One region of the Aerococcus sp. BD502 genome, then DNA from elsewhere that is predicted to be linked to it. Evidence: predicted binding sites of a transcription regulator. Region 1 holds the regulator's gene; the other holds the start of a gene.
What was found. The regulator CtsR, encoded in region 1, represses protease genes until heat stress. The targets are predictions, from matches to a motif close to TTGGTCAAAAAAGGTCAAANA.
Positions count from the first base shown of each region.

Region 2: WF803_RS07020 (ATP-dependent Clp protease ATP-binding subunit) is a predicted target of CtsR. The motif match lies at 3,139-3,159, and genes of this name have one in related genera.

Region 1 covers NZ_CP147972.1:466,937-472,438, reverse strand. Annotated here, with positions in the region: gene WF803_RS02340 (ISNCY family transposase) at 1-982, opposite strand, end outside; tRNA gene WF803_RS02335 (tRNA-Val) at 1,154-1,226, shown strand; tRNA gene WF803_RS02330 (tRNA-Lys) at 1,236-1,308, shown strand; tRNA gene WF803_RS02325 (tRNA-Gly) at 1,312-1,383, shown strand; tRNA gene WF803_RS02320 (tRNA-Arg) at 1,426-1,499, shown strand; tRNA gene WF803_RS02315 (tRNA-Pro) at 1,504-1,577, shown strand; gene WF803_RS02310 (CtsR family transcriptional regulator) at 1,740-2,201, shown strand; gene WF803_RS02305 (ATP-dependent Clp protease ATP-binding subunit) at 2,217-4,745, shown strand; gene WF803_RS02300 (hypothetical protein) at 4,813-5,106, shown strand; gene tadA (tRNA adenosine(34) deaminase TadA) at 5,405-5,502, shown strand, end outside.
Region 2 covers NZ_CP147972.1:1,460,357-1,465,858, forward strand. Annotated here, with positions in the region: gene WF803_RS07015 (peptide chain release factor 3) at 1-875, shown strand, start outside; gene WF803_RS07020 (ATP-dependent Clp protease ATP-binding subunit) at 924-3,122, opposite strand; gene WF803_RS07025 (phosphocarrier protein HPr) at 3,383-3,649, shown strand; gene WF803_RS07030 (YkuJ family protein) at 3,808-4,035, shown strand; gene WF803_RS07035 (Mur ligase family protein) at 4,121-5,502, shown strand, end outside.

The DNA of each region.
Region 1 (5,502 bases):
CGAACTGATGATTATACGTTGGAAGGTATGCCATTAGGAAAGCATTGGCTTGTTCAACGCACGTAATATTTTCCAGGCGCATTTCGTTAATTAATCGATCTTGGAAGGTATTAAACAGACGTTCAATACGGCCTTTGGCTTGAGGAATACTGGTCGTATCCAGCGCAATGCCCAGCGTTTGACAAGCATAACCATATTGAGTCAGGACTCCACCGTCAAGATTGGGGTCTTGGCTTTTTTTATAAGCGAAGATCGTTCGATTATCGGTTAAAATGCGGACGGGAATGCCATATTGTTGAATAAATTGTTCCGTGACTTGATAGTAGCCTCGTAAGGTTTCTTGTCGATCGAAATAAGCCCCCACAACTTGACCTGTGGCATCATCAATAGCCGCATGAAGGTGATATTTCTGATCACCAAACCAGCGGTGTTCGGAAGCATCCATTTGGAAAAGCTCGCCAAAATATTTTTTTCGTTCACGGGTGGGATGAGCACGTTCGGCTGGAATAAGAGGAAAAGAATTGCAGGTATCTTCTGCACGGGAAGACGTTGATAAGGGCGTCTTTTTTTGTTTTTCGCGTTCTTTTTGAACTTGACGCTTCACTTTTCGGCTGGTTCTGGGTGTCATGATGAGATGGTCGCGAAATAGTGTCCGTAAGGTTGTGTAAGAGACCCCAATCCCTTCAAAGGCGAGTAACTTTTCACGAAAATGCGTCAGATTAAACCCCTCATATTTAGTTTGATAGAGTTCGATGATACGTTCTTTCACTGATGCGGCAATGGTTGTCGTCGGTTGTCGACCTGCATTGCCATGGCGGAAACCTCGGCGACCTTGGGTCTGATAACGACACACCAGCCGCTGAACTTGTCTCGCGCTGAGGTTTAATTTGGCACAAGCTCGAGCTTTTGAAATACGGTCATTCACTAGATCTTTAATCACGTCGTAGCGATACTGTTCATTCACGGTTAAATACTCCTTCATATCTTGATCCTCCATAAACTAATAATTATTATTTTACCAGTTTATGGACATTTTCATTTGTTAATTAAGTAGACAATATCATTTGTGAATGACAATTTTGCAAGAAATCGGCCATCGAGTGTTGACAAAGTGACTTGCCCATGCTAATATTAAATAGTCGTCAGTTTTGAAGGAGAATTAGCTCAGCTGGGAGAGCGTCTGCCTTACAAGCAGGATGTCGGGGGTTCGAACCCCTCATTCTCCATTATATGTTGACTCGTTAGCTCAGTCGGTAGAGCAATTGGCTTTTAACCAATGGGTCGCAGGTTCGATTCCTGCACGGGTCATTTGCGGAAGTAGTTCAGTGGTAGAACATCACCTTGCCAAGGTGGGGGTCGCGGGTTCGAACCCCGTCTTCCGCTTTTTTGTGAGTCTTGGTCGAGAGACCAAGCTAATTAAATATTGCACCCATGGCTCAACTGGATAGAGTACCTGACTACGAATCAGGCGGTTGCAGGTTCGAGTCCTGCTGGGTGCATGATCGGGAAATAGCTCAGCTTGGTAGAGCACTTGGTTTGGGACCAAGGGGTCGTAGGTTCGAATCCTGTTTTCCCGATAGCGAGCTATTCTAGAGAGCTAGGGTGGCTTTTTTATTTTGTGTGAAAGCAGACTGCGGTCTGTTTTTTCTTTTGCATCCTACTTGAAACGTTGACGACTGGGCCTTTATTCGGTAAAATAGTATTAATAGTCAAAGTATGTCAGACAAGGGGTGACAAAAGTGAAAAATAAAAATATGTCTGATATTATAGAAGAATACTTGAAAAAAGTACTCCAAGAAAGCGAGAATATTGAAATTAGACGCAGTGAAGTTGCCGATCGTTTCCAATGTGTGCCCTCGCAAATCAATTATGTGATTAATACCCGGTTCACCCCCCAAAAAGGCTACCACGTGGAAAGCAAGCGTGGGGGTGGCGGTTATATCCGCATTATGAAACTGGAAATTGTGGATGAGGCTGAGCATATTGCCCATTTGGCTTCCTTGATTGGTGATAATTTGAAGGAACGCGATGCCTTAGCGATTATTAAAAATCTCTACGACAATCGGATTATTACGCAAGGGGAAGCGCGGATTTTGGTTGCGGCTTTGGATCGTGATGCCTTCTACCAAATTGAAAACAGTGAAGCGTTGAGGGCGATACTATTGAAACGAATATTGGAAAAATTACAATACGAACACTAAGGAGGCAGTTCGATAATGGAAAAATTTACCCAAAAAGCCAAAAATGCTTTGCAGTATGCCTTCGAAGAAGCGAAGCATTTTAAGCACAAAGCTGTGGGCACGGAGCATTTGCTCTTGGGCCTTTACCGGGAGCGGGAGGGCATTGCCTATGATGCTTTGAAGAAGCAACTGCCAGAATACGAACTCGTGGTAGAAGAAGTTGAATTTGTGGTGGGCTATGGTGTGGATAGTGCTTCCTTCGATGAAGCAGAACCTATCTATTCTCCGCGTGCAAAAAAGGTTCTCTACCAAAGTCAAAAATTAGCCCGGCGTTTCAATGTGCCGCTCGTTGGCACGGAGCATTTGCTGTTGGCTTTAATTGCGGAAGAAATATTGGCCGTGCGTATTTTGCGTAATTTGACGGTGGATATCAATAAATTGCACGAAGATCTCTACCAAATTATGGGCCTCTCGGAAGGTGAGGGGAAACAACGCCGTCGCCAGCCTAGCGGTCGCAGGCCAAAGCAAGCTACTATTGGCGGTCAAAGCGAGACGCCCACCTTGGATAAAGTGAGCAAAGACCTCACCCGACAAGCTGAAGAAGGGCATTTAGACCCGATTATCGGTCGGGAGGTGGAAGAGCGGCGCCTGCTGCAAATTTTAAGTCGGCGGACGAAAAACAATCCGGTATTAGTGGGCGAACCTGGAGTGGGGAAAACTGCTATCGTGGAAGGTTTAGCCTTAGCAATTGCCCAGGGGCAGATCGTCGATCATTTAGCCCATAAAAAGCTCTTGATGCTTGATATGGGAGCCCTGATTGCTGGGACCAAATATCGTGGTGAATTTGAAGACCGCATGAAACACCTGCTCGATGAGGTGAGCCAAGACGGGGAAGTGATTCTTTTTATTGATGAATTGCATACCCTTATTGGGGCAGGGGGTGCAGAAGGCACCATTGATGCATCGAACATTCTAAAACCGGCGCTGGCGCGCGGGGAGGTGCAAGTCATTGGGGCTACTACCCTTAACGAGTACCAAAAATACATTGAAAAGGATGCTGCCCTGGAGCGTCGCTTTGCAAAAATTATGGTGGAAGAGCCGACCCAAGCAGAGACCGTTGAAATTTTGAAAGGTATTCGGGCGCCTTATGAAAAATTCCACCGCCTAAGCATTACGGATGAAGCGATTGAAGCCTGTGTGTCCATGAGCGCGCGCTACATTTCAGACCGCTTCTTACCAGATAAGGCCATTGATATCATGGATGAGGCCAGTGCCACGAAACGCCTGGAAGCTGGCTATAAGCACAGCTTTGCTAAGAAGCACCAGGCCATTAAAAATAAAATTAAGCAATTCAGTGAAGAATTGAATGAGGCCATGCAGGCCAAGGATTTCCCGGCCAGTAAGCACTACTATGATGAAAAAGAAAAACACCACCAAGATCTAGCGGCTATGAAGAAACGCTATGAGGCGGAAGTTCATGAGCAATTAGTCTTGGGGGTAGAAGATGTGGCCCAAATTATCGCCCAATGGACAGGGGTGCCGGTGACGAAGCTAACCGAAGCCGAACACCAACGCCTCATGAAACTAGAAGAGCACCTGCATGAACGGGTTAAGGGCCAAGACGAGGCCGTGCGGGCCGTGGCACGAGCAGTGCGGCGGGCTCATAGTGGCATCAAAGACCCTAACCGGCCGATTGGCTCCTTTATGTTCCTCGGTCCTACGGGTGTCGGGAAAACGGAACTCGCCAAGAGCCTGGCAGAGGAACTCTTTGGCTCCGAGCGGCAGTTAATCCGTGTGGACATGTCGGAATTTATGGAGAAATATAGTACCAGCCGGATGATTGGTTCGGCGCCCGGCTATGTAGGCTTTGAAGAAGGCGGCCAGCTGACGGAGAAAGTTCGCCAGCATCCTTATTCGGTGATCCTCTTCGATGAAGTGGAAAAAGCCCACCCCGATATCTTCGACTTGCTCCTGCAAATTTTAGATGATGGCTATATTACGGACAGCAAAGGTCGGCAAGTCAATTTCCGCAATACCATCATTATCATGACCTCTAACTTGGGGGCCACAGCTTTGCGGGATGAGAAGACTGTCGGCTTTAACCAAGGAAATATCTATGAGGACTACGACACCATGAACAAGCGCATTCGGGAGGAATTGAAGAAGGCCTTCCGGCCAGAATTTTTGAACCGCGTCGATGAATTACTGGTCTTCCACCAACTTTCCGAAGAAAATATCGAAGCCATTGTGAAGAAATTTGCCCAGCAATTGAATACTCAAGTGGGGCGTCAAGATATTCACTTAAGGCTCACGAATGGTGGGGTCAAGACCATTGCCAAGGAAGGCTTCGACGCGAAGTATGGGGCCCGTCCGATTAAACGCTACATGCAAGCCCATTTGGAAGATCCTCTCGCTGATTTAATTCTCAGCCAACGCCTCCACCCCCACGATGAAGTCATCGTCGGTGCCCGCCAAGGGGACTTGTACATTCGGGTGAAACATGCTGATGGGCAGGAGTTTAAGCAAACGGTAGATGAATTATTGCATGATGAAGTCGAAGTCTAGCCATTTGACTTGTCTTGTGGCCTTGAATTTTTTATACTAGGCTTAATATTGAGAAAGGGGATCAAGGATGGATAAGAACAAGAAAATTGCCCTCATTTCGATTGGCGCCTTAGCAGGCCTAGCGGCGATTACCGTATTAGCCCTTTACGAAGAAGACCAAGATCAAACGCTCAGTCGATTCGTTGAGGATACGAAGGATAAAGCCGGCCAAGCGAAGAAGCACCTCGAAAAAGAAGCCAGCAAGAAAAAAGGGGAAGTGGCAAAGCAGGCGAAAAAAGCCAGCAAAAACGCCCAGAAAAAAGGCTGGTTAAATAAGAAAAATGCCCACCGCCTCCTAAAACTGGCGAGCATGATTATTTAAAGGCCAAAGCCAAAGTGAAGTTAAACTTTGCTTTGGCTTTTTTATTATGTTAAAAATAAACTATAGCGCTCTTGAAAAGACATTTCCAGGGGCTAAAAAGGCGCCACTAAGGAATTGTAAGTGTTTATAAAATAGAAAAAACAAGGGCAAAACTGTATTTTGCCTAGGGAAATATGATACACTAGTAGCAGCTGGTTGGTTCTATTTCGTTGGATTTAATGAATAGGACTTGGGCGAGCTGGCTTAGATCCAGTCGACCAGTACATCATTTTAGCCATTGGAATAAGGAGCGTTAGGCATGAGTGTGGCCACATACCCAGAAGGTAGTCCCGAATATTTTATGAGCTTGGCCCTCAGAGAGGCCCAGTGCGCCCGCCAAGAGGGCGAAGTACCCAT
Region 2 (5,502 bases), 850 kb from region 1:
AGGCCGGCGTGCCTTTTGACCGGGAAAAGGTGGCGTCTGGGGAGCTAACGCCCGTTTTCTTTGGCTCGGCTCTAACGGGCTTTGGCGTGGAGGCCTTTTTGAAGGCCTTTGTGGACTTTGCGCCCGCACCCACCGCCCAGGAAACGGTCGATGGCCAGGCGATCGCTCCTAACAATGAGGATTTTTCGGGTTTTATTTTTAAAATTCAAGCCAATATGGACCCCCGTCACCGGGATCGGATTGCCTTCTTACGGCTTTGTTCTGGCTCCTTCCATGAGGGCTTAGAAGTGAAGTTAGCCAGGACAGGGAAGCCCCTGCGCTTGAATAACACCACCCGCTTTGTGGCGGATGACCGGGAAAAGGTGGCCGCGGCCGTAGCTGGTGATATTATCGGCTTGTATGATACGGGAAATTTCCAGATCGGGGATTCCCTGTACACAGGCAAGGATACTATCGAATACCCACCGCTGCCACAGTTTACGCCGGAGCTTTTTATGCAAGTGGCCCCGAAGAATGTGATGAAGCAGAAATCCTTCCATAAGGGCATGCAGCAATTAGTACAAGAAGGAGCCATTCAGCTCTACCGGACTTGGTTTACCGGCGAGTATATTATTGGTGCCGTGGGTCAATTGCAGTTTGAGGTTTTTGAGCACCGCCTCCTGAAAGAATACCATGCGGAAGTGAATATGACGCCCTTGGGTAAAAAGACGGCTCGTTGGGTAGACCCAGATGAATTGAATACGGATTGGTCCTCAAAGCGTAATCTCCTCTGCAAGGATCGCTTTGCTAAGCCGGTCTTCTTGTTTGAAAATGATTTTGCCTTACGCTGGTTTCAAGAACACCATCCTGATGTTCAACTCACCAGTCTCATTTAAGGCAGCAAAAAAGCGCAAAAGCTTCACCGAGCTTTTGCGCTATTTTTCTTATTCTTCGGTTTTCTTGGCTTCTTCATTATGGACGGTGGTAGCAGCAATTTTTATTTGCCCATCGCTCACATCAAAGTGGACGTCTTCAAGTTCCGGCTCGTTTAGGAAGGCGTCGGCCACTTGGTCTTCAATTTGCTCTTGAATGACTCGACGTAAAGGCCTGGCCCCGAGCTTAGGATTGTAGCCAATTTCCACCAGTTTTTCAATTACCGCATCACTCACAGCAATATGGATATTTTGCCCCGCGATGAGATCATTAATTTCTTTGAGCATGAGTCTCGTGATGACCATGAGCTCTTCTTTGGTGAGCGGTTCGAATTCAACGATCGCATCGAAGCGGTTGAGGAATTCTGGCTTGAAGAATTTATCTAATTTATCGATAATGGACTTCGTTTTTCCTTGCTGGCTGGCACCAAAGCCGACACTGGATTCCACACCACCGCTACCAGCATTGGACGTCATGATAATGAGGCTGTCCTTGAAGGAGACCGTGCGACCTTGGGAGTCGGTGAGACGGCCATCTTCCATAATTTGCAGGAAAATGTTCAAGACATCGGGGTGGGCCTTCTCCACTTCATCGAGCAGGATGAGAGAGTAGGGCCGGCGCCGAACTTGCTCCGTTAAGCGGCCCGCTTCTTCATAGCCGACGTAGCCTGGAGGGGAACCGATCAATTTACTGACCGTGTGTTTTTCCATGTACTCACTCATATCGAAGCGTACCATAGCTTCTTGATCCCCAAACAGTTCACGGGCTAATTGCCGAGCGAGTTCGGTTTTCCCGACACCGGTCGGACCGACAAAGAGGAAGCTGCCGATAGGGCGGGACCCTTTGCTAAAGCCGACCCGATTGCGCCGAATGGCACGACTAATCACATCAACGGCTTCATCTTGACCAATAACCCGACTTTTGAGGGCTTGGTCCAAGTTTTTCAAGTTATTTTGTTCTTTTTCTTGCAATTCGGTGACTGGAATACCCGTTTTTTGCTCAATGATATGTTGGATATCAGCAAGGTTAACCACTGGCCGTTCTTCGGGGACTTGCTTGTCCTCGTCAAGCATTTTTTGGTATTTATTCAATTGGTCACGGTAGTAGGCTGCTTTTTCATAGTCTTCAGCTTCGGTGGCCATGACCTTCAAGTCTTCCAATTGCTGAACTTTCTCTTCGAGGGATTTCTTATCAACGAAGGACAGGGTTAAGTTTTTCTTCGACCCAGATTCGTCGAGCAGGTCAATCGCCTTGTCGGGCAATTGCCGGTCCGTAATATAGCGGTCGGAGAGGCGGACGGTCGCTTCCAGAGCTTCCGGCGTATATTTGACATTGTGGTATTGGGCATATTTATCCGCAATTCCTTCAATGATCGCTAAGGTCTCCTCGACAGTGGGTTCATCGACAAAAACAGGCTGCAAGCGGCGGGCTAGGGCGCCGTCTTTTTCAATTTGACGGAATTCATTGAGTGTGGTTGCCCCCACAAGTTGTAATTCCCCGCGGGCGAGGGCCGGTTTTAAGATGTTCCCTGCATCAAGTGAGCCTTCTGCCGAACCAGCGCCGACGATTTCGTGGATCTCATCAATGAAGAGAATGATATTTTCATCATTAGTGACTTCTTCAATGAGTTGCTGCATTTTTTCTTCGAATTGCCCACGGACACCTGTCCCTTGCACGAGGGAGGACACGTCAAGGCTGATAACCCGTTTGTGTTGGAGTTTTTCGGGTACGGTTTGCTCAATAATTTTTTGAGCCAGACCCTCGACGACAGCCGTCTTCCCGACCCCGGGTTCCCCAATTAAAACAGGGTTATTTTTGTTCCGCCGGTTAAGAATTTCAATGACGCGTTGGATCTCGTCATCGCGGCCCACAATGGGGTCAAAAACATTATCTTGGGCCAACTGGGTCATGTCGGTCCCGAATTGGTCCAATAAGCCGCCCCCTTGACCTTTCCTTCCGCCAAAGCCACCTTGGCCATCGCCACCCCCAGCTTGGGGTTGACTGCCTTGCTGGCGATTTTGCAATTGCCGGAAAATTTGATCGAGGTTACCTAAACCAGAATTAAATGCAAATTGATCGAAATTATTATTTTGTTCATTAGTGATTTCACGGTAGCAATTCTCACAGAGATTGATCGCTTGCCGTTTGCCATTCACGTTGGCATACATATGAATCACAGCATCGCGCTGCTTACAACGTTGACATAGCATAAGATCACTCCTTTTTTGTTTGACTAATATTGACTATGCTTCTATTGTACATTGACCTTTACTGACTTTCAAGCTTTTTACGAAAATAAATGAAGTTTTTTAACAAGCTGATCAGACCGCCAATGAAAAGCCTCTAATTCGTGGAATTATGCAAGAAAATGTTTGCATAAATGCGCTTTTGTCGGTATGATTAAGGAGTAATAGTCAAAACTACGACTGGATTAACAGCAAGGGCTGATTAGGAAAAAGGAGATTAGGAAATGCAAAAAGCAGATTTTCATGTAACGGCAGACACCGGCATTCATGCTCGTCCCGCCACGCTCTTAGTACAAACCGCTAGCAAATTTCAGTCTGAAATTGAATTAATCTATAATGATAAGGCGGTCAACTTGAAATCAATTATGGGTGTGATGTCCCTGGGTGTCAGTAAGGGGTCAGATGTGACCATTACTGTGGAAGGCGACGATGAGGATGAAGCCATGGCGGCCATTAAGGAAACCATGGTGAATGAAGGCTTATCGGCTTAACGCCTAGGAGCTGCCGGGGCAGGAAGCCTCGGCTTTTTATTATGGTAGTCTTTTGTTAAAATAGGAAGAACTGAACGTTAAGCTTTACAAGCTTAAGTCGAAAAGGGTAGGATAGCTATAGCAGTCAATTCAGCATATCGATAAAGGAGTGCATATCCATGAAGTCTTCCCAATTAAAAGCCATTATTGAACGTTTAGAGGCGATGACGACCGATGACTCAAAAATTGAAGTGCGTCGCTTCGAAGTTGCTGGCGAAGAACGTTGTTTAGTGCGCTACAATCGCGAGAATGAAAGCTTCGAACTGCATGACAATACCATTGATGAGAGTTTTCCTTTTGATGATATTGATGTTGTGGCTATTGAAATTTTTGAACTACTTCAATAGTTTCAAGGGAGTCGTTTAGGCGACTCTTTTGTTTTCAATGCCGTTGGAATGAAGAATATTTTATATGTAGAGAGGTAGGGAAGGGATGAAGCTCACGGAATTAACCGCATCCTTAACTGGGGTGACGCCATATGAAACGCAGGCACCCGCAGATTTAAATATTGAACATTTAACTTATGATTCGAGAGAAGTGGAAGCGGGAACGCTGTTTTTTTGTAAAGGTCAGCATTTCCAAGCGAAGTATTTAAGCGAGGCCAAACAGGCAGGGGCCTTAGCGTATGTGAGCGAGGAAATTTATCCCGAAGTAAACCTACCCAGAATTCAAGTTCAAGATATTCGCCTCGCTATGGCCGCCATGGCCGCTTGCTTTTACGGGCAGCCGGACCAAAAACTCCACTTGATCGGACTGACGGGGACGAAAGGTAAGACAACCGTGACCCATTACCTGCGGGCTATTTTAGATGCCGCCCTAGGCAAGCCTACCGCCTATCTGGCCTCGAATACTTATTTTGATGGGCTGGAGAGGGGGGAGTCGGCCCTTACCACACCAGAAGCTATCCCCCTCTATCAGCATTTAGCTAAAGCCTACCAGGCTGGGGAAGATTACTTAACGATGGAAGTGTCTAGCCAAGCTTTGAAATATGAGCGAGTTTGGGGCCTGGGTTTTGAGGTCGCTGGCTTTACGAATATTGAAGAAGATCATATTGGTCCGGGCGAACACCCTGATTTTGCCGATTACTTAAAAAGCAAGTTGAAAATTTTTGATCAAGCCCAAGTCGCTGTCCTGAATCAAGACATGGCGCATTGGGAGGAAGTCCTAGGCGCCGCAAAAGCCAGTGCTTCTGTTGAGAAAATCGTGACCATCAGTTTAGAAGATCCTAAAGCGACTTATTATGCTGATAAATTATATGTCGATGAAGCCGGCCAGCATTTTACGGTGCATACGCCTACCGGTGAGGCGTCCTTAACTTTGGCCATGCCAGGTTATTTTAACGTGCAAAATGCCTTAATGGCGTTGGCGATTAGTGGCTATTATGGGCTTTCCTTGGCGGTTGCGAAGAAGGCTTTAGCTAAGGTCACCGTGCCGGGTCGGATGGTTGAGTTGGCCAGCCAGGATGGGAAGGTCGAAGTCATTGTTGATATTGCCCATAACCGTTTAAGTTATGAAACTCTTTTCCAAGCGCTGCAGGACATGTACCCGCACCGACGGCTGACGATTGTTTTCGGTGCGCCGGGGGAAAAAGGCTTTAACCGCCGCTATGACCTGCCGGAAGTTGCTAGCCGCTATGCCGACCGCCTGATTCTTACTGAGGAAGACATGGGGACTGCAGATCCTAAGGAAGTTCTGGGCTTAATGCAGGCCATAGTCAAAAAACAAGGCAAGCAGGCCACGATTATTGAGGACCGAGAAGAAGCTGTCAAAGCTGCGGTTAAGGAAGCGGTCGAGAGTCCAGAACCCAGTGTGGT